Regions from separate parts of the Lactobacillus sp. UMNPBX1 genome, predicted to be linked through region 1. Evidence: predicted binding sites of a transcription regulator. Region 1 holds the regulator's gene; each other region holds the start of a gene.
What was found. Region 1 encodes NrdR, which represses ribonucleotide reductase genes. Its sites were predicted from a motif close to ACACNATATATNGTGT; they were not measured.

Region 1 (7,441 bases):
TAGCATATAGGTCTTCCCGATCCCAAAGTCGCCCGACAAATAAAGGCCTTGTTGGTGAGGATCAGCTTTGTACTTTTTCAAAAAATCATAAATCAGGGTTAAAGCTTGCTGGCGATCATTTGTAACCTCAATATCACTTAAATTAACATCATGCAATTTAGCAGGCAGATCAATTAAATGAAGACGCCGCTTGGCTGCTCGTTGCTGATCTGCTACAATCTTAGCCTCGGTAGGTTTGTAACGTACATCAATTACTTTGCCGTTTAAAAATAATTGCGGAGCATAACCGGCCAGCACCTGATTCTGACTATGTTTTTGCGCATAATATTCATAGATATTGGCCATACTATTTCGAATCATCGCCTTATCTATTTTTTCCCTATTTGCCTGCAAAAACGCTTGCACATCTGGATCGTGTAAAGCAGTTTTCAACAGTTCTTTCTCATTACCTAAATTACGCTCTTTAACTATTTTTTTAAGCAAATCACCAATTGCTTCCATTATTTCACCTACCCTCTATTTACTTATTTTTCAGATCCTTAAAGATATCCTTCAGCTGTTCTGTTGACATACCTTCATTTTTAGCCTTTTTCTTGCTCCAATCGGTACCTTTTTCGACTCGCTTATTTTGTCGATATGACTGTCGATTTTTCTTTTTAAGAATATCGGCTTTACGTTTCTTCACATATTCAAGAGCTTGTACCCCAGTACTAATACCACCTTGCAGCCAATCATTAGCTATTCGATAAGCACGATTAGAAGTTACAACAGTATCATAGGTCAAACAGGTATGAATCAAAATATTAATCAAATCTTCCGGCAAGCCATACTGCGTGTGCAGCTGATTAATAATATAGTTTTCGCCTGGAGCTACAATTCCACCCTTTTCAGTTTTTAATTTGTATAAAAATTCAGATGGGGAATTTTCATTAGCTTCGAGTAACAGTTTTCTATCATTAGCGTCCAAACCTTTGATAGTCGCAATAGCGCGCTTTTTGCCTTCTTCAATTTGTTTTTGAATGTTTTCCCTAGTATGCAATCGTTTATAATTTTCTGCTATGGTATTACTAATTTCATGCATGTTTAATTTATGTGTACCATGCAAACAGGGAACAGTCTCATCCACAAATTCCTGTTCCGATAAATTATATGTCTGTATTAAGCCTCGAATTTGGTTCTTTTTAATTTCTACTTCTTGAGCTGGAATTTGATAGACATTATATTGATCTTTAATTAGATCCCAATCAATTGGATCCTGGGCATTAATTTCAGCAGTTTCTATCTCAGGCGCTTTATTTTCCTGCGCAGCTTCTACTACCTCATTAGATGGATTAATTGCTTCATCCCCTGGCAAGCGAAAAACATCAAAAAAGTTGGCTGAGACATCGCGCGCATTCTTGATTGGCTTTTCACACAGTTTTGCTTCCTTAGCAAAAGCATGACTCAAGTCATGAAAGGTTGGGCTGCCAACTTTTTCTTTCAACAAACTTGCTAGCAGTGGTGTTGCAAAAAATTTGTCTGCACTAGGAACCTGTAATAACTTAAAAACAATGATATTATTGAAGACATTATCCGCTAAAAAAGTTTGCACTAAACCTACGGCTTCCAGTTTATGCAAAGAATGAAACATATCTTTCAAACTACAATCAAGTTGCTCCTGTAGTGAATAAATTCCCTTTGCATCAGAAACAATACCATATGGATCATAGTCATTGATTAAAGTCTGATACAAGGCAATTGCCACCGCGCCAACCAAAGGCTGATACAGTTTAATCAAGATTTTCTCATTCTCTGGAAAAAGGGTAATCTTGTTGGCTACATAATAAAGATGCTTAGGATCAGACGTTGCAAACATGACTAATTACCCTTTCCCTTTTTGGCCATCATATCTTCCATTGTCTTCATAAAGCTAGACATATCCTTGAACTCACGGTAAATTGAAGCAAAGCGAATATAAGCTACGTCATCCAAATTAGCCAAATCATCCATGACATACTGACCAATCTTCTTAGATGAAATTTCACTAACGCCTTGTTTTCTTACCTTATTTTCGACACGATCAACCAATTGCTCAAATTGTTCACTACTGATTGGCCGTTTTTGTCCGGCTGCCATTACTCCGTGCAAAATTTTCTTTCGACTGAATGGTTCACGGGTACCATCATTTTTTACTACCAACAAAGGAGCAGTTTCCACTCGTTCAAAAGTAGTAAAGCGAAAACCACAATTTTCACATTCTCTGCGCCGTCTAATAGCCCGGTTTTCATCACTAGGCCGCGAATCAATAACGCGAGAAGCATTTTGATGACAATTTGGACATTCCATAGCTATCCCTCTTCTCTAATCTTTACCAATAATTGTGCTAGTTTATTCTCTAGTTCTTTTATTGTACCAGTATTTGCCACTACAAAATCGGCCATTTTTTCTTTTTCAGCTAATGGCATCTGACTATTAATCCGCATTCTTGCTTCCTCGTCAGATAGATTATTACGCTTTTTTAAACGTTCAATCTGTAATTGCTCAGGAAGGGTAATCACTAAAACTCCATTAGCTACATGTTTTTTATCCAATCCCGCTTCAAAATACACTGGTGCATCTAAAATAACAAGAGCAAAATTCTGATATTCTTTTATCTTTGCTACTGTTTTATCGAAAATTAACGGATGCGTCAACTGATTTAATTCAGACAAGGCTCTTTTATTACTAAAAACTAATTGCCCTAATTTTTTACGATTTATTGTTTGGTCTGAATTTAAATATTCTACCCCAAAATGATCTTTAATCACTTGCCAAGATGCATTGCCCGGTTTCATCAGTTCGTGGGCAACTTGATCACAGTCAATAATCGGAATGTTTTTCTTTTTAAAAAAATCATCAGCAGTACTTTTACCGGTGGCAATTCCACCTGTTAATGCTAAGACATAACTCATTTATAAATCACCTGACAATGAGGACAAAAAGTGGTTCCCCGACCATTAACCTTAATTTTTTCAAATTTAGTACCACAAACTGGGCAGGGCTCACCTACATGACCGTAAACTTGCAATTTACTTTGAAAGCCACCAACTTGTCCATTCGCATTCAAAAAGGAATGAACTGTAGTACCTTGCAGCTTAATTGCTTCGGCAATAATTTTATTGATCTGATCATGTAATTCAGATACTTTTTCCACAGGAATTTTATTGGCCTGACTTAAAGGATGAATCTTGGTTCGCCAAAGAACCTCATCAACATAAATATTACCTAAACCCGCAACAACAGTCTGATCAAGCAAAGTATTTTTAATATTTTTCTTTCTGCGACTTAGAGTATTAATAAAATAATCTGTTGAAAATTTGGCACTATTAGGCTCAGGGCCTAGTTTGCCAATTCCAGTAGTCTGACGCTCGGTCCCGGTTAAAATTAACTGCATCCGGCCAAACTTGCGCACATCATTATAGCGCAAAGCGGTCTGATCAGTAAAAATAAATTCCACATGATCGTGCTTATCCTTAGGCGCATCAGACGCAGTTAAATGATACTTTCCTTCCATTCGCAAATGAGAAACAATCGTTAAATTATCACTCAAGCGAATAAGCAAATACTTGGCGTAGCGATCAATATCGATAATCTTTTTACCAGGCAATTCAGATAAAAATTTTTCATGATCAGTCGCCACAATTTTTGGATACCACAAAATCACTTTTTTAATAGTTTTTCCCTTAACTAAGGGAAGCAGCGTTCTTCGAACTGTTTCAACTTCAGGCATTTCAGGCATTTTATCACCTACTTTGCATCATACCAATTGTGTCCCCAGCCAGAATCAGCAATCAATGGCACATCCAACTTAACAGCTGATTGCATTACTTCAGGCACAATCTTTTTAATTGTTTCTAACTCATCTTTTGGTACATCAAAAATCAATTCATCGTGTACCTGCACTACCATTTTAGTCTTCAAATGTAGTTCATCTAACTTCTTTTGCATATTAATCATTGCAATTTTAATAATATCGGCAGCTGAACCTTGAATTGGTGAATTAATAGCAGTTCTTTCTGCAAAGGCACGAACGGTGTATTTCTTAGCATGAATATCTGGTAAATATCTGCGGCGGTGCATGATCGTTTCTGCATAGCCTTTATCACGGGCTTCTTGTACCGCCCTATCCATATAATCCTTAATCTGTGGGTATTGTTCAAAATAATTATCAATAAATTCTTTAGCTTGTTTTCTTGAAATACCTAGGTTCTTAGACAAGCCATAATCAGAAATACCATAAACAATACCGAAGTTAACTGCCTTAGCATGACGACGCTGAAGTGGAGTTACTTCATCTGGAGAATCTAAATGGAAGATCTTCATCGCAGTATGGGAGTGAATATCGTAGCCCGTCTTAAATGCTTCTTGCATATGAGCATCACCAGAAACATGTGCCAACACACGAAGTTCAACTTGAGAATAATCGCAAGAGAAGATATAACCATCAGGATCACTTGGTACAAATGCCTTTCTAATCTGCTTGCCTTCTTCAGTACGAGTTGGAATATTTTGCAAGTTAGGATCAACACTAGATAAGCGTCCCGTTGCAGTTAAAGTTTGCAAGTAGCGCGTATGAACACGACCATCAGGTTGGATTACGTCAAGCAGTCCCTTAACATAAGTTGATTGGATCTTAGCGATTTGACGGTAGTCAAGAATTTCTTTAACAATTGGACTTTGCGTCTTTAATTGATCAAGCACTTCAACAGAGGTTGAGTATCCAGTCTTAGTTTTCTTCAAAACTGGCAAGCCTAACTTTTCAAATAAGATATGTCCTAATTGCTTAGGTGAATTTAAATTAAATTCTTCCCCGGCTTGTTGATAGATCTTTTTCTCTAAATCCTGCAGCTTCACAGCAAATTCATTTTGCAATTGAATTAAAGTACTTGCTTCAACCTTCATACCATTGATTTCCATCTTGGCAAGAACTCGAGCAGTTGGAATTTCAATCGTATCAAACAAGTCATCTTGTTCATGTTCTTTTAGCTTTTCAAGTAATGGCTGCTTTAGCTGTTCAATTGCATTAACTTTAGAAGCCAAATGATTAAAGAGCTCATCATCGTCGTCTGGCACATGTTCACTCTTACCTTTGCCATAAACTTCGATATCAGTTTTAACGGAATAATCACCATATAAATGGGCAATTTCACCTAAATCATTTGAATTATTTTCATTATTAACTAAGTACGAAGCAAGCAACATATCATAATCTAAACCGTGAGCGTGAATCCCTAAGCGATGCAAGCCAACTGTAGTTCTCTTTAAATCAAAAACATTCTTTTTAATTTTTTTATCTTCCAAAAGGTGCTTGATATTGCTTTCATTAAGTATATCGACATCTCTTGAAACATAAATTTTATCGTTAACCTTTAAACTGAAACCAACAAAATCAGCTAGATGGTAATTAGCTCCCAGCATTGCTAAGTAAAATTCTACTTGGTCGTTTTCAGTTGCTTTAACTTGGTCTACATTCTTATCATCTAAAACAGTGTATTCAACTTTTTCTACTTCAGTACCATCTTGTCCTTTTCCTGAGGCATTGAGTTCAGCTAAAAACTTGCGGAAATTCAATTTTTCATAAAATTGACGCAATTTTTCATAGTCTACTGGTTCACGTTTAACGTCATCAATATCAATTGTAACTGGTGAATGGCGATCAATCGTAGCCAATTTTTTAGCTAAAAAGGCCTTGTCTTTATCATTAATCAAGTTTTCCTTTAATTTGGATTTCTTCATCTCATCCACATGAGCATAAAGATTCTCAATTGATCCATACTTTTGAATAAGACGAGAAGCAGTTTTTGGACCTACCTTAGTGACGCCAGGATAGTTATCAGAATTATCGCCCATCAAAGCTTTCATATCGATGAATTCAGTTGGCGTTACACCATTAACTTCCTTCATGTGCTCAGGAGTATAGGCTTCAAGCTGAGATACACCTGACTTAGTTACCTCAACAGTAGTTTTATCTGAAGCAAGCTGAGTTAAGTCACGATCTCCTGTCACAATTGTAGTAGTAAAACCATTTTCTTCACCCTTAGTGGCAAAAGTACCAATAATATCATCAGCCTCATAGTCTTTTAATTCATAGGTTTTAATACCTAAGTCATGCAACATTTCTTGAATATAAGGCATCTGTTCTAATAATTCTTCTGGAGTTTTCGCACGTCCGCCTTTGTATTCGCCATACATTTTTGTTCTAAAAGTGACTTTTCCTGCATCAAAAGCTACCAATACGTGGGTCGGATCAACGTCTTTTAAAAGGACATCGAGCATGTTCTTAAAAGCATAGATGGCATTTGTATGTAACCCGTCGGGACTTGTGAAAGAATCTAGTTGACGATAAAGAGCGTAAAAGGCTCTGAAAGCTACAGAGTTACCATCGATTAGAAGTAATTTTTTATCTGCCATTTTATTCCCCTTTTTTAATAAATTGTTCTCTATACTTACTTATCTATTTTACCAGTTTCAAGGGTAATCTTTTAATAGGAAGTTTAATCGAAAAGAAAAAAGCTCCACTTTTATGGAGCCTTTAAATATTAACCTTTCTGATTAGCCTACAATTAGCTTTAAAAGGAATACCAGAAAGCATATATTGATTTCAATCCACGCACTCATATAAATGCGACCATAATTTTAAAAATTGTTTTAACAACAATCTTAAAATTAGATTCTTAATTATTATATCAGATCAAATATAAACTTTTAGCTTAAAATTTAGTTGACGTTATAATTCTATCAGAAATTTTACTAAAGTCTTTTTTTATTTCTAGCATTAAGTCTTTTCTTTTTTGATTATTCTCAGTGGCAAAACCCAATGTAGATCTTTTCGTAATATCACGCAATAAACTTTTCACCTCAACTGAAAGCATCGTTTTATTTTCAATTAAGTATTTATACATATTTACTATATCGGATAATGCTTGATCACTTATTTCACTATTCTTCAACTCTCCCAGAATTATATCTAACTTAGATAATTCATCATACAAAAAAGCATCTTCTAGTTTTTCACTATTTAAAATCTCACTTATAGTAATGAAAATTTTTATTTCGTTATTATATCCCTTCTTAAAACGTGAATCCTGTAGTAAATTCTTAACATTATAAGTCACATAATAAGATTGTTTATCTGTATTTCTAAATAATGTTCTTTTAATAGCCTTAAATCCGACCGTTAAGGTATTTATATTTTTTATTTCATCGGGATCAGTAACGATAATTGGTAAATTAAACTTAGTATATGAATTAGCTTTAAATACTCCATATTGTTCTGTACACGCAAAAAAGGACGATTTTCACTAAGGAATCGCCTTTTTTATTGTAAATATATTTATTTGTAATTCTCTTGAGTTAGATAAAAAATGGACGTCGTGAAGACTTTAAGCCATTGTTTATTGTATTTACATTCCTCTTAGATTAG
Region 2 (7,441 bases), on a different contig from region 1:
GGTGCCGTCTTTGCTCAAGCAATATCTGGTAACTTCTCTGTTTCTACTATCGTTGGACAAGGATTCATGACTTTAGCTGCCGTTATATTTGGTAAATGGAATCCAATCGGTGCAATGCTCTCATCCCTTTTCTTTGGTTTTGCTCAAAGCTTAAGTATTATTGGACATCAACTGCCAGGAATCGATCAAATTCCATCCGTTTACATGCAGATTGCACCTTACGTTATTACAATCATCGTTTTGGTCCTCTTCCTCGGCAAGTCAGTTGCACCTGCCGCAGATGGGGTTAACTACATCAAATCGAAATAAGAAAAAAAGGTTGTTTCACATGAAACAGCCTTTTTTTACACATGTCCACATAGTTATCCACAAGATATAGTGATTATATGTGATAATCTTACTATATCTTGTACTAAATAACAGCTAACGGCGTTTTTTCAGTTGGCATTGGAAAATCACTGTTAAGCAATCTAAGCTCATCATCTGTAAGTTTAATCTTTTGTGTTGCAATATTTTCCTTCATGTGTTCTACACTACTTGCCTTAGGAATCGTTAAAACATTGCCATTGCGCATCGTCCAAGCTAGCATTATTTGATGAGGCGTAACGCCATGATCACGTGCAACAATTTTCAAATTACGCGTAATTCGAATTGTGTTGCCCTTGCCTGAATTAAATGGTGAATACCCAATAAAGTTTACACCGTGCTCTTCTTGCCAAGCTTGCAGATCAAATTCTGTCCCACGTTCACTGATATTGTATAAGTCTTCATTAGCAAAGCATTCTTCTCCACCTGGCACTGTAAAAAGCTCCTGCATATCAGCCGTATCAAAGTTGGATACACCCCAATAACGGATCAAGCCATCTTTTTGTAATGCTTGTAAGCCGCGGATCGTATCAGACAAGCGGTGACTACCCCGCCAGTGTAATAGATAAAGATCCAGATGATCTGTTCCAAGGCGTTTTAGACTGGCTTCTAGACTCTGACGTTCTAGTTTTGGCGTTGCATGATAGGGGTAGAATTTTGAAATCAAAAATAATTTTTCGCGATCATATCCTTTAATCGCTTCACCAATTAGCTCTTCGCTTTGGCCATCCCCATACATTTCGGCTGTATCAATTACACTCAAGCCATGATCAAGGCCATAGCGAATAGCTGCTATTTCATCTTTTTTCTTTTTAGGATCTTCACCCAAACCCCAGCTGCCAATTCCTAAACCTGTTAGTTTTTCAAAATTCATCCTCGTTCACTTCCTTATGTTCAAATTTTAACATAATTGATTCGTAATTATTTTTATCAACCAATTGACAAAATGGTCTATTCCATTTTATAATGGACTAGACCAGTAAATGAGGAGGTCTTAATTATGAAAGTTATTGTTACCGAAAATAAAATTCAAGGTGGAGCAAAAGCATTTGAAATTTTTGAAAAAGGAATCAAGAACGGTGCTAAAGTCTTAGGTTTGGCAACCGGCTCAACCCCTGAAACACTTTACCAAAACTGGGTAAAAAGCGATCTTAACTGTGAAAATCTTACCAGCATTAACCTCGATGAATACGTTGGTTTAACCCCAGATAATCCTCAAAGCTACCACTACTTCATGCAAAAGCATTTATTTGACAAGAAGCCATTTAAGAAGACTTACGTTCCTGACGGTATGGCAAAAGACGTTGATGCTTTTTGTAAAGACTATGATCAAATTATCAAAGACAATCCTATCGACATTCAACTATTAGGAATCGGCCGCAATGGTCACATTGCCTTTAACGAACCAGGCACTCCATTCAACATCGGCACTCATGAAGTTAAGTTAACCGAAAATACTATCAAGGCTAATGCTCGCTTCTTTGACAGTATCGATGAAGTGCCAAAGAGTGCCATCTGCATGGGTACTGCTAATATTATGCAATCTAAGAAGATTGTTTTGATGGCTTTTGGTGAAAAGAAAGCTCACGCAATCAAGAAAATGATTGAAGGCAAAGTCACTGAAGAAGTACCTGCATCAATTTTGCAAAAACACCCAGATGTAACGGTGATCGTAGACGAGGCTGCCGCACAAGAATTAGACGACAAATACAAGAACTAAAAACAATAATTTAATTATCAGCATAGAAAAAGCTAGGCTTTCTACAATCGTGGAAGACCTAGTTTTTTTATTTAGCAGCCTGTATCTACAATGAAATATACTTCACAAAATTGCATTTTTATATAAAAAATGAAGCATAATTCAGTTTTTTATTGAATTATGTTTCATTCCTATTCGATTTTTTATTTCTACCCTTGACTTTTAGATGTGAAACATAATCAAAAAATCACTTGTGTGCCACAACATATCGTATTAAACTTAATAATTGTCTACATATGGTATTTAAGAAAGAATGTGATTCAAGTTATTGTTTTAAGTGGGCCAATTGGAGCCGGTAAATCCAGTTTAACCAGTATTCTAGCTGAACATTTAGGGACTCAGGCATTCTATGAGGGCGTTGATAACAATCCCGTATTGCCTTTATACTACAAGGACATGAAGCGTTACACTTTTTTGCTTAACACTTACCTCCTTAACCACCGTTTAGCACAGATCAATCAAGCAATTCAAGAAAAAAACAGTGTCTCCGATCGTTCTATCTATGAAGATGCACTGTTTTTCAAGATGAACGCCGATAGCAAGGTCGCTGATCCAACCGAGTTCAAGATCTACGATGACTTACTCGACAACATGATGGAAGACACTCCTGGCAATCCAAGTAAGAAGCCTGACTTACTGATTTACATTCATGTCTCCCTTGATACTATGCTTAACCGAATCAAGAAGCGCGGTCGTTCATTTGAGCAAATCAGCACTGATCCAGGTTTGAAAGATTATTACGCAAGACTTTTAAAGTACTACAAACCATGGTATGAAAATTATCATGCCTCACCAAAGATAGAAATCAATGGCGACAAACTTGATTTTGTTACCAACATGGATGCACAAAAACAAGTACTTAAAGAAATTGATGAAAAGTTGCATGAAATCGGCAACTTATAAGAAAAAGAAGGAACGTGATGACAGTTATTGTTTTAAGCGGGCCAATTGGAGCCGGTAAATCCAGTTTAACAGGTATTTTATCTAAATATTTAGGGACTAAGCCTTTCTATGAAAGTGTTGATGACAATCCAGTTTTGCCACTTTTTTACGCTGACCCTAAAAAATATGCATTCTTATTGCAAGTATATTTCTTGAACACACGCTTCCACAGCATTAAAGACGCGCTCACTGAAGATAATAACGTCTTAGATCGTTCTATCTATGAAGACGCCTTATTCTTCCAAATGAACGCTGATATCGGCCGTGCTACTTCTGAAGAAGTCGATACTTACTATGAGTTATTGCACAATATGATGAGCGAACTAAAACGGATGCCTAAGAAGAATCCTGACTTGCTCGTTCACATTAATGTTTCTTATGATACGATGATCAAGCGAATTCAAAAACGTGGCCGTCCTTACGAGCAGCTGAGCTATGATTCAACCTTGGAAGACTATTACAAGCGTTTGTTGCGCTACTACAAGCCATGGTACGATAATTACGACTACTCACCTAAGATGGAAATTGATGGTGATAAGCTTGACTTCATGGCTAATCCAGCTGATAAGCAAATAGTCTTGGATCAAATCACTGACAAATTAAAAGAAATGGGCAAGTTGCCTGCAGATTGGAAAAAGCCAACCGATATTCAAATCGAAGCATAAATAAAAACATTCAATTTGCGTACGAATGCATTTTGAATGATTTTTTGTTTACAGTGAATTTTTCGCTTTATTTTTGTATAATTTGAAAAAATGTGTTTAAAGGAGGAGTTTTTATGTTATCAACCGTAACCGGTGGACAATGGTTTTTCCCACTTATCATAGTTTGCTTAATTTTGGGCATTGTCGCAATCATCGCTCAAAAGAAAAAGTTGACTAAACTAAAAAGAATAACCGATAACTTTGCCTATGCAATATTAGTTATTCTCTTAATCATTGAATGGATTCTATATTTTCAAAAACAATTTAATTTTATTACTCCAGCAATCTACACCCTTGTTGTCATCTATCTTATTGGACGGCAATTACTAACCAGATACCGTTCTTCTCTATTGAAAAAATTAGGAAGCAAATATAAGCAACTGACAATTGGACTTGATACTATTTATATTCTCCTGGTTGCCCTATTACTTTTAATCGGATCTAAATTTTCAACTATGGGCTGGATCATTGCTGGATTAGTTATCGTAGCCTTTGGCTTCGTTAGCTACATCTTTGAAAAAGACAAACAATAATTTCCCAGGAAATAATAAATCGCATAGAGCTTCTATGCGATTTTTATTTATTCAATTTTTGCTAATGCCTTCGCAACCCCATCATGATTGTTATCAGCAGTAATTTGTGCCGGAGCAAATTTTTGTTTTAGTTCTGCTGGGGCATTACCCATTAAAAATGGATACCCCACTTCTTCCAACATATCTTCATCGTTATAGTTATCGCCAAAAGCAATGCAATTTTGCAAGTCTACGCCATATTCTTGAGCAACTATTTTGACTGCACTGGCTTTACTTACACCTTTTAAAACTATTTCTAGTAAAATCTTGGAAGATCTAACAAAAGTCAAATCAGGATATTTAGCAGTTAATTCCGCCTGCATCCGATCAAGATCTTCAGGTTCACCCATAATTAAGCCTTTGTGCACGCCTTGCAGTTTAGCAATTTGTTCAATCGTAGTTGGTGTGGCTTGAACTTTCACAATACTTTCTTCATGTTCAACTCTTGGACTCTTTTGTTCACTGCAATACCAAACATAGCCGCTATAGATATTCCAAGCTGCATCATTATCTTGCTCATCAACGTAGCGGCAAATTTCAGCTGCTTCTTTTGCATTAAAAAAACGGCTGATTAGTACTTTGCCTGTTTCATCAAGGGCTAAAGCACCGTTATAGGCGATAAACGGACAAACTTTCAAAATTTGATTAACCACTGTCATCATCCCTTTAGGAAGACGTGCTGATGCAGGAACGAAAATATTACCATTAATAATTTGTCTACGAATTGCATCCCGCGTTGCGACGGTTACCTTTAAATCATCATTAATTAATGTGCCATCAAGATCTGAAAAAATAAGTTGTGCGGACATTCTTTCACCTTTATTTCTTTTTTAATTCTTATATCCTAGGATAATGCTTTGTTTATGCTAATGAAAGCTGATTCAATTAAATGCATTTCCTATCATTTAAAGATAAATTGCAATAAATGCCCAAGTAATCATTAAAATAATTCGCGTTTACAAATTTATTTATCAATGCTAAAGTATAAGAGTTGTGTTCAAGAAGTTAAAACACGAACAATATTTTGGGGAGATAAAATGAATTTTATAAAAAGCTACTTTCAATTGGATAAGTACAAAACCAACATTCGAACTGAATTTATTGCTGGTTTAACTACCTTTATCAGCATGTCCTATATTTTGTTTGTTAACCCTAGCGTACTGGGCGCCAGCGGTATGAATACCGGTGCAGTCTTCACCGCTACTGCTTTAGCTGCCGCTCTTGGTACTGCAATCATGGGGATCGTTGCCAACTACCCAATCGGTGAGGCACCAGCTTTGGGAATCAATGCCTTCTTTGCTTACACCGTATGTATTGGAATGCATGTTTCATGGGAAACAGCCTTGGCTTCAGTTTTCGTTGCATCAATTATTTTCATCTTAATTACTTTATTCAAATTAAGAGAAAAGATCATTGATTCAATTCCAGCTGACTTAAAGTTTGCCATTTCTTCTGGGATCGGCTTATTCATTGCCTTTTTAGGTTTACAAAATGGTAAATTGATCGTTGCTAATAAATCAACTTTGGTAGGTTTAGGATCATTACACGATCCCCTCGTTTGGATCACTATCTTTGGTTTGCTAGTAACTGTCATTTTGATGATCTTGAACGTTCCTGGTGCAATCTTTATCGGAATGGTTCTTGCCGCTATCTTCGGGATCTGCACTGGGCAAATTGCATTGCCACACAAGGTGATTTCTACCGCACCTAGCTTAGCTCCAACCTTTGGTCAAGCTATTTTCCACGTAAAGGACATCAACTCCGTGCAAATGTGGGTTGTTGTCTTAACATTCCTGCTTGTTACTTTCTTCGATACTGCAGGTACCTTAATCGGACTTGCTCAACAAGCTGGTTTCATGAAGAACAACAAGATGCCACGTGTAGGTAAGGCCTTAGCAGCTGACTCAAGTGCGATGGCTGTTGGTTCAATCCTTGGTACTTCACCTGTTGGTGCCTTCGTTGAATCAAGTGCTGGTATCGCCGTTGGTGGCCGTACCGGTTTAACCGCAGTTTTTGTAGCGATCTTTTTCTTAATCTCAATGATTTTCAGTCCATTGCTTGGTGTTTTCACTAGCCAAGTTACTGCTCCTGCCTTAATCATTGTTGGAGTATTAATGGCACAAAATACTGCTCATATTCATTGGAACAAGTTGGAAATTGCAGTTCCTGCATTCTTGATTATTTTAGGGATGCCTCTTACTTACTCAATTTCAGACGGTTTATCATGGGGCATGATCACCTACCCTATCTGTATGCTTGCTGCTAAGCGTGGCAAGGAAGTCACACCGATGATGTGGGTACTGTTTGTAGTATTCCTGATCTTCCTGTGGGTGTTGAATTTTTAAGGAAATAATTAAATTTTGAAAAAGAGGACCAGCCAATTTTGACTAGTCCTCTTTTATTGCGGTTATTTTTCAAGCAAAAAATCAATAATATTCTGATGAATTATCCCATTGCGACTCATATCAAACTTGTCCATTGAAAGGACATATTTTGGATAATTGTCCGCAATGCCATCATATGCACCGAATTCACGTTCGATTTATCTCATTTATTATCGATTATAATCGATATAAATACAAAAATCATTAATCTTATCGAATATAGTCGATGTTTTTTGATAACTTAGCCTTTTTTTAGTATTATTCATCAATAAAAAATAAAAGAAGGTAGTCCTGTGACCATTGGTGAGGCATTAAAACAAATTAGACATGAATTATATCTTACTCAAGAGCAAATGTGTGCAGGTGTTGTAACTCGCTCCTTTTACGCTAAAGTTGAAAGCGGAAGAAATAGAATCAGCGCCGATAAATTAACTGAAATTCTATTTGAACACGATATTGATATTACATATTTTTATCAATTGCTTCGCAATACCTATAGCTCCCAATCTAAATTAAAAGAAAACGATCTGAATCAAAAGATGAACCAGGCTTTTAATAGTGGAAAAATTGAACTAATTGAACAAAATTATCATAAAATTCTTCTTCAATCTAATTCAAGCATTCTAAAACTGAGAGCTATGATTTCAGTAGCTAATCTAAAAGATGAATTAAACTTAATTGATCCCAAAGTAAAAGAAAAGCTTTTCGTTGAAT
Region 3 (7,441 bases), on a different contig from region 1:
TCATACTTATCTGCAATTTTGCCAAATTGATCATCAAAGCCTTCTTCACTTAGGATATCTAGTCCCTCTTCTTTGGCCATGCCATTACCAGCCGTTACGATCACCGTGTTAGCATTTTTCAGCCATTTTTTTGCTGTCACTAAATCTGCCATTTTATCTCTTTCCCTTTGAATAACCTGTCAAGCGTAATTGTCCATTAATGTATTCTCCTAAGAAAACATCACTGATACTATTATAACCTGCCTCTTCAACTTGTTGCTCTAACCAAGCTTCGCTTTTGTGAATCAACTCTAAGACATCAATATTAGCCTGACCATCACTAATTATTGGGAAACGAATGTTAGCTTCATCATTTTCAATAATAGTTAATTGCCCGTTTTGCTCAAAGATACAATTCTTAATCTTTTCAACAGAGTAGATACCTCGACTGCGCAATTTAAACATTAATTCATTAGCGGAGATTCCTGCTTTCATGCAGTTTCCCACTAACACCTTGCCATTTTTAATTACTTGAACAGGTTTACCATCGATAATCCCTCTAATCCAATTATTGTGATCACGGCTGAATTTCAAAATAAAAACAACCAACGTCCAAACAATTAGAACTAGGAAAAACTGAAGAATTGTAATACTAGGATTGTAAATCAAGCCACCAATAATTCCACCTAAAACATAATTCTGCAACTGATCTAATGCAGTCGTAGGAGCCAGATTAGACTTACCAAAGACATTGATTTGAATGATTAAAGTTAAGATACCGAGAGCAAACTTAATGAATAATTGTGTGTAATCTAGTTGCATTATTTTATTACCTCTACTTTATGATCAATTACATGGGCTTGCGTTAATGTGTAAGTATTGCGATCATCATTAAGGTTTAACTGATAATCAATATTTTTAGAATCAATCCTTACGATCATGCCATTAGTTAAAACCGTTGAACTAACTAAAACATCAGAAGTCGAAACATTTTCATCTTTAGCAATCGATTTGATGAATGGCACGATTTGAATCGCCTGTGATTTTTGCGTATTAAGTTGCACATATTTTTCATATTGCGTACCGGCAAACAAAAGCAAAAATAATAAGGCAATAATACCCAAATCGCGATACTTGGTTGCAAAACGGTTATGTAAATATAGCAAAGCAAAAATTATCATTGCTAACGCCGCCACCAACATCAAAGCATATAATACTGCCTGATTAGTATTCTGGTTATTTTGAATATATTTCATTGTATAAAAGGTCATGCTCTACCTCACCCTTCATATTTTTCTTTCATTCTAACACAGAAAAAAAGTAGCACTTTCGTACTACTTTTACTAGAAATTATTCACTTTTCACTATTATTAATTATTTTTGAATTTCTTTTAATCCAGCTTTGCGACGGCCCATGTTAAACCATGGTGAAACAGTGAAGGCTAACACATCATTAATTACATAGATCAATGAATTAATTGCCATGGCTAAGTTTGCATCACCTTGAGCATAAGTTACGCCCCAAAGAATCAACTGGAAGACGCCACTAGCAGTCCACCAAAAGTATTGATTGTTGTAACGCATAAAGCACATGATCCCAGCAGTTAATGAAATAGCAAAACTAATAGCATCAATCCAAGGACGAGGATCATTGGTAAATTTACCAATCAAAAAGCCGGATACAACATAAACAAGTAAAGTTCCAACAATAGCAATAAGCCATTCCTTTGAACCAAATTTTCTCAAATGATTCTTAGTATCGTCATTCCATGATCTAACGGCAATGATAACTGGTAAATCTAAAGTTGCAATATAAGCAATCTGTTCAAAAATGGAAAGATAATTCTTAGCTGACCAACCTGCATAGATAAAACAAGCAGCTGAAATCAACCCCAACCAACCATTAATTGCCTTAGTAGCGTTAATTGCCAATACACAAAGTGTACCCAAAAGCGTACCAATAAAAGTAATCAAAGTTACGCTTGTAATTTTGCCTTGAATCAGCAAAGCTAATTGAAATCCAAACGCAAAAAACCATAAACAGTAATTTTGAACTGGCCAGCCTTTCAATTGATTAAATAGCCAAACAAAATAATTTTCGTGTTTTCTTTCCATCCTATTCAACATTCCCCTTTTTTATTTTAGGTCGCAAAATACAAGATCTTGTGCCTTATCCGTGCTATACAAAAAAGCACATCGATATCTATCCTAATAGAAAGATAAATTTTATACAAGATTGAATTCAACCAAATATTGTGTTATTAGCATAAACTATATCTATATGTTGTAGTCAAAATTAAAAAGTAGCTTAAAACTATGTTTTTTAGTAAAATGACACTATGTCACAAAAATGATAGAGGTGTATATATATGCTAAAAAACAAACTAATTTATGTTCCTCAAAAAATATTCCAACAAATTCTTCCTACTAAGGCAACTAACACTCCAAACTACCAATTGCCTATCAACTATTACGATCCTGAAGGCAACATGGTTGGCACTTATTCTGGAATTAACCTGGCGGCAAATGAAACTATCACTCACCACCAGCTCAAGAGATTTATCAACACTCATCTTCCTGAAAATTACGAAGTTTTTCCTTACTTTGCTTATCCTAAGGAGAATATCACCTGTGAAAATCTGCCTGATGAAATAATGATCGCAGTCAGATTATCTAATTAAAAAAGGCGACTCGATTGAGTCACTTTTTTAATTGCAATTGATATTAATGTTGCGAAGCACCAGTTGTAGTATCTGGTTCTTCGTGCTTTTCTTCTTTAACTTCTGCAGCTTTAGTTGATGCACCAGTTGCGGCGTCTGGATCAGAATTTCTACGATAAGTTGCACCAGTTGTTGCGTCATCATCTACAACCAACTTTTGGCCCGTAGTTTCGCAGAAGTACTTAACAAGTGGATATAAATCTTGTACCCATTCATAAATACCAGCATAATTGCCTTCGTCATCTTCAACACGCTTGTAGTAGTGCAAAACCAATTCCTTCAAATTACCAGTAGGAACAGGCATGTAAACATCATCGTGTCCACTTTCCTTAGTGCGTAACGCATGTACAACCTTCTTAGCGTTAGGAATAACGTCACGAACGTCTGGGTGAATTGCCTTCATAGTGTCACCAACTTGTTCTGGTGTACGCTTAGCCTTCATCTTAGCATTTGGATCCTTAGGACGGTTGTACCACAAGAATTGGTTGTTGCTGTCAACAAAAGTCATTTCACCAATAGTATTTTGCAGCATCCAGTTAATTTGATTAACAGTTAACAAACCACTATCAAGCTTAACGTAGTCGTCGCCTTCTGCAGCGTGGACTTTCTTAGCGGCTTTATCTAACCAATCAGGATCATTTTTATCAATTCCCTCAACTGTATATTTAGACTTGCCCTTTGCATCGAAATCTTCTTTTAAGTATTCATCGGCATTCATATCTTTAAGCCATTTTGGTTCAGCCATAGTAAAACCTCCTCGTATGAACTCTGTTAACCTAATTATATGATGTAAGTGGTTTCAGTTCAACGATTTTAATATATTTTATAAAATATTTTCGCTAGCTAAATTATATATTATTTTATATAAAAAGAGCTGATCAACGATCAACTCTTTACATCTTTGTCTCAATTGTATGAGTGTCCAAATGAATGATCACGTCAAACATCGCTTTTTCTTCTGGTGAAATCTTATGAGCCACCTCAATAACAGCAATACGTGGATTCTTCAACAGCGTCTTATGAATGCCTAACGACAAGTTCGGGTCAAGTGCACTTGTCGCTTCATCAGCTAGCAAAATCGGCCGATCTGATAAAAGCGCACGGGCAATTTCTACTCTTTGGATTTGTCCACCCGACAAGCCACTACCGTTTTCACCTACAGCCTTGTCTAGACCCTGTTCCTTTACCAATTCATCTAGACCAGCCTCATGAATAACTTCTTTCAAATGCTCGTCACTCACTTTACGTCCTAACGTAATGTTGAAACGCAATGTATCATCAAACATGAATGGCTTTTGATTAACATAGGAAAAATAATTGTGGGCAGCATCCCAATTTCCCGTTACATCCGTACCATTAATCAAAATTTTACCATCTTTGGGCTTTCTCAAACCTAATAGCAAGCGAAGCAAGGTGGTCTTGCCCCAACCACTTGGCGCCATCAATAGAACTTTTTCACCCGGCTTAACTGTTAAGTTCACATTCTCAAAGATGCGTTTGTGATCACTACCTGTAACATAAGATAGTTGTTCAACCTCCATACCATCAAAATGATCGATCTTCTGCTTATCATCTTTCAGCACGTGATGCAAAGCGCGCTGGGTCTTTTCCCACATTGGCACAGTCGACTTGACTTGGTTAAATTCGTTAAAAAGAGTCACGATTGGCGTGATAAAGTTCAAGGCCAAATCGACCATCATTACTAATGTACCCACCTTTAAATTTCCCTGCATCATCATAATACCGCCAATAGTACATGGTACGATGAAGCAAAACAATTCAGCAGCTGAATAAATTAATTCTAGTGCCCAAGCTTGAGTCAATGTCATATTACGCAGAGCGTTCTCCATTGCCTGGGCCGCACCAGCTGCTCGTGTAACGATGTTGGTGCGCACGTTATAAAGCTTGGTAGCCTGTGCCCCATTTAATGAATCGGACACATTTTGCGTATAGTTAGCGTTAGTCGTTGCCCAAATCTTGGACTTACGTGTAATGATAGGACTAGTAATCATTTGAACTAATGCTGGCGCAAGCGTAGCAATCAAAAATACTAGGGTCATCTGCCATGAACTATAAAAAGCAAAAGTAATTGCCCCGAAAAACGACAAACCTTGGAAAATCATATCCAATTGTGCCGTTATCCGATTAGTTTCAATCTGTTTTAAATCGTTGGTCATCAGTGATAAACCGCTCTTGATATCAGGCTCACCTTGATCAACCAAATAACGCAAGTTAGCGCGCTTAAAGGTCATATTCACGTCACGAATAATGCCCATCTTTACCGTTTCATAGACAAAGTTACTGGCCATAAAACACATCTGACCTAAGGCAGTCAAAGCAGCCAGGCGAATCAAATGCAGATAATCATGCGATCCTGACGAAGCAACATTCAACATAATTTGTACCATATAAGCTACAAAGACGATGTTGCAGGCCTTGATTGCGGCCAAAATGGTATAGCTAATAATTTGGCTTTTTTTAGCGTACTTCAGGCTCATTAATTTCTCCTTTTCTATCCCGTTAGAAACATTATACCCGCTAGCTTGTCTTTTTCTCAATTAGATACGATAATTAGAGTAATCATTTTAATTTTTAATGAAAAGCAGAAAGGAACTTTTAATGAAGACTGGTACTAAAATTATTACTTTAGACAACGGTTATCACTTATGGACCAACACCCAAGGTGAAGGCGACATTCATCTTCTAGCTTTGCATGGTGGTCCTGGCGGCAATCACGAATATTGGGAAGACACTGCAGAACAATTGAAAAAGCAAGGCTTGAACGTGCAAGTTACTATGTACGATCAGCTTGGTTCGCTTTATTCAGATCAGCCTGACTACTCTGATCCTGAAATTGCCAAGAAATATTTAACCTACGAATATTTCTTAGATGAGGTTGACGAAGTCCGTGAAAAGTTAGGACTTGATAACATTTATTTAATCGGTCAAAGCTGGGGTGGTCTATTAGTTCAAGAATACGCCGTTAAATATGGTCAACACTTGAAAGGTGCAATTATCTCCTCAATGGTTGATGAAATCGATGAGTACGTTGCTTCAGTTAACAGAAGACGCCAAGAAGTTTTACCACAAACCGAAATCGACTTCATGCACGAATGTGAAAAGAACAACGACTATGATAATCAACGCTATCAAGATGACGTACAAATTTTAAACATTAATTTCGTTGACCGAAAGCAACCATCTAAGCTTTACCACTTAAAAGACATTGGTGGAACCGCTGTTTACAACGCTTTCCAAGGCGACAATGAATTCGTAATTACTGGTAAATTAAAAGACTGGCATTTCAGAGATCAATTACACAAGATCAAGGTGCCAACCCTATTAACCTTTGGTGAAAACGAAACTATGCCAATTTCAACTGCTAAGATTATGCAAAAGAAGATTCCTAACTCACGCTTAGTAACTACACCTGACGGTGGTCACCACCACATGGTTGACAACCCTGACGTATATTATAAGCACTTAGCTGACTTTATTCGTGAAGTAGAAAATGGTACATTTAAGGGCGAAAATTAATTAACAGATATTCAGGCTGGAATCGATTTCCGGCCTTTTATTTTTAAGGAAAATGATATGGATGAAAAAGATGTCAAAATTCTGCTAGTTGAGGATGAAGAAAGCGTCGCTAGCTTCGTCAAAACTGAATTAGAATTTGAGGATTACCAAGTTGTTTGGGCTGAAGACGGCAAAAAAGCATTAGACCTTTTTACTCAAGAAAAGCCAACTTTAATTTTGCTTGATTGGATGTTGCCAGTATATGATGGCATGACTGTCCTGCGGCGAATCCGCAAGCAAAGTGATGTCCCTATTATTATGCTTACCGCCAAAAATTCTGCCTCTGATATAAGCTCTGCTCTTGATCAGGGACTAGACGACTACCTCACCAAACCATTTGAAATCGAGGAATTGCTGGCACGAATTCGGGTAGTCTTGCGAAGACTGGAAAAAATGCGGCAGCAAAATGACGTCCCTGATACTTCCCTAGAATTTGGCCCATTAAAAATTGATCTGCTTAAGCATGAATTTTACTGTGACACCGAGCAAATTTATCTTACTCCTAAGGAATTTGCTTTAATCACTGAGTTGATGCGTGATCCTGAGCAAGTTAAAAGTCGTGATGAATTACTTGATACAGTCTGGGGATATGACTTCGTTGGTCAAACCAACACTGTCGACGTCTATATTCGAACTATTCGCAATAAAATAGGCGAGCCCTATAAGAAAATCATCAAAACCATGCGCGGCTTGGGCTATTGTTTGAGAAAATTAGATGATAATCATGAAAAAAGCTGATCCTAAATCAACTACCCAACAATTAACATACTTATTCGTAAAGCTATTTGTAGCTATTTTAATATTAGTCAATGTAGCTTTCTTAATTATTTCTTCTGCTTACATCTATTATCAAGCTGAACGACAAAGTGAGCAGGTTGTTAGAGCTGTTAAAGATAATCTAGATTCACAATATGATTGGTCGGCAATGCTAGACGCATATTTAGCCAAGCAAGACAGCGATGCGATTACTCTGACTACGCCACATGGCAAAACTTACTACTCTGAAGATGCGCATGAAACTTTTAAGTATATTAACGAGCAGAGACACTATCAAAATTTAGTTTATTCAAACAAGCACATTTACTTTTTAAAAGATGAGCAAAAGCATAATTTTAAAATCAATGTTGCTCTAAACATTGATAGGTTATTTCATTTAATTATTTGGC

Region 2: CP352_RS04385 (deoxynucleoside kinase) is a predicted target of NrdR. The motif match lies at 2,324-2,339, and genes of this name have one in related genera.
Region 3: pnuC (nicotinamide riboside transporter PnuC) is a predicted target of NrdR. The motif match lies at 2,223-2,238, and genes of this name have one in related genera.

Annotation. Positions count from the first base shown of each region.
Region 1 is NZ_PCZI01000004.1:95,018-102,458, reverse strand. Features, by position in the region: gene dnaI (primosomal protein DnaI) at 1-501, opposite strand, end outside; gene CP352_RS04000 (replication initiation and membrane attachment family protein) at 521-1,855, opposite strand; gene nrdR (transcriptional regulator NrdR) at 1,858-2,325, opposite strand; gene coaE (dephospho-CoA kinase) at 2,328-2,930, opposite strand; gene mutM (bifunctional DNA-formamidopyrimidine glycosylase/DNA-(apurinic or apyrimidinic site) lyase) at 2,927-3,757, opposite strand; gene polA (DNA polymerase I) at 3,766-6,429, opposite strand; gene CP352_RS03975 (hypothetical protein) at 6,729-7,133, opposite strand.
Region 2 is NZ_PCZI01000005.1:73,185-80,625, forward strand. Features, by position in the region: gene CP352_RS04370 (ABC transporter permease) at 1-309, shown strand, start outside; gene CP352_RS04375 (aldo/keto reductase) at 413-1,240, opposite strand; gene nagB (glucosamine-6-phosphate deaminase) at 1,367-2,086, shown strand; gene CP352_RS04385 (deoxynucleoside kinase) at 2,381-3,028, shown strand; gene CP352_RS04390 (deoxynucleoside kinase) at 3,046-3,732, shown strand; gene CP352_RS04395 (hypothetical protein) at 3,846-4,304, shown strand; gene CP352_RS04400 (Cof-type HAD-IIB family hydrolase) at 4,352-5,152, opposite strand; gene CP352_RS04405 (NCS2 family permease) at 5,381-6,688, shown strand; partial or broken gene CP352_RS11545 (ATPase) at 6,751-6,885, opposite strand; gene CP352_RS04415 (helix-turn-helix domain-containing protein) at 7,021-7,441, shown strand, end outside.
Region 3 is NZ_PCZI01000008.1:44,838-52,278, reverse strand. Features, by position in the region: gene CP352_RS05910 (hypothetical protein) at 1-152, opposite strand, end outside; gene CP352_RS05905 (DUF421 domain-containing protein) at 154-801, opposite strand; gene CP352_RS05900 (DUF3290 domain-containing protein) at 801-1,250, opposite strand; gene pnuC (nicotinamide riboside transporter PnuC) at 1,354-2,094, opposite strand; gene CP352_RS05890 (hypothetical protein) at 2,349-2,660, shown strand; gene CP352_RS05885 (PAS domain-containing protein) at 2,704-3,444, opposite strand; gene CP352_RS05880 (ABC transporter ATP-binding protein) at 3,593-5,197, opposite strand; gene CP352_RS05875 (prolyl aminopeptidase) at 5,319-6,236, shown strand; gene CP352_RS05870 (response regulator transcription factor) at 6,294-7,013, shown strand; gene CP352_RS05865 (cell wall metabolism sensor histidine kinase WalK) at 7,000-7,441, shown strand, end outside.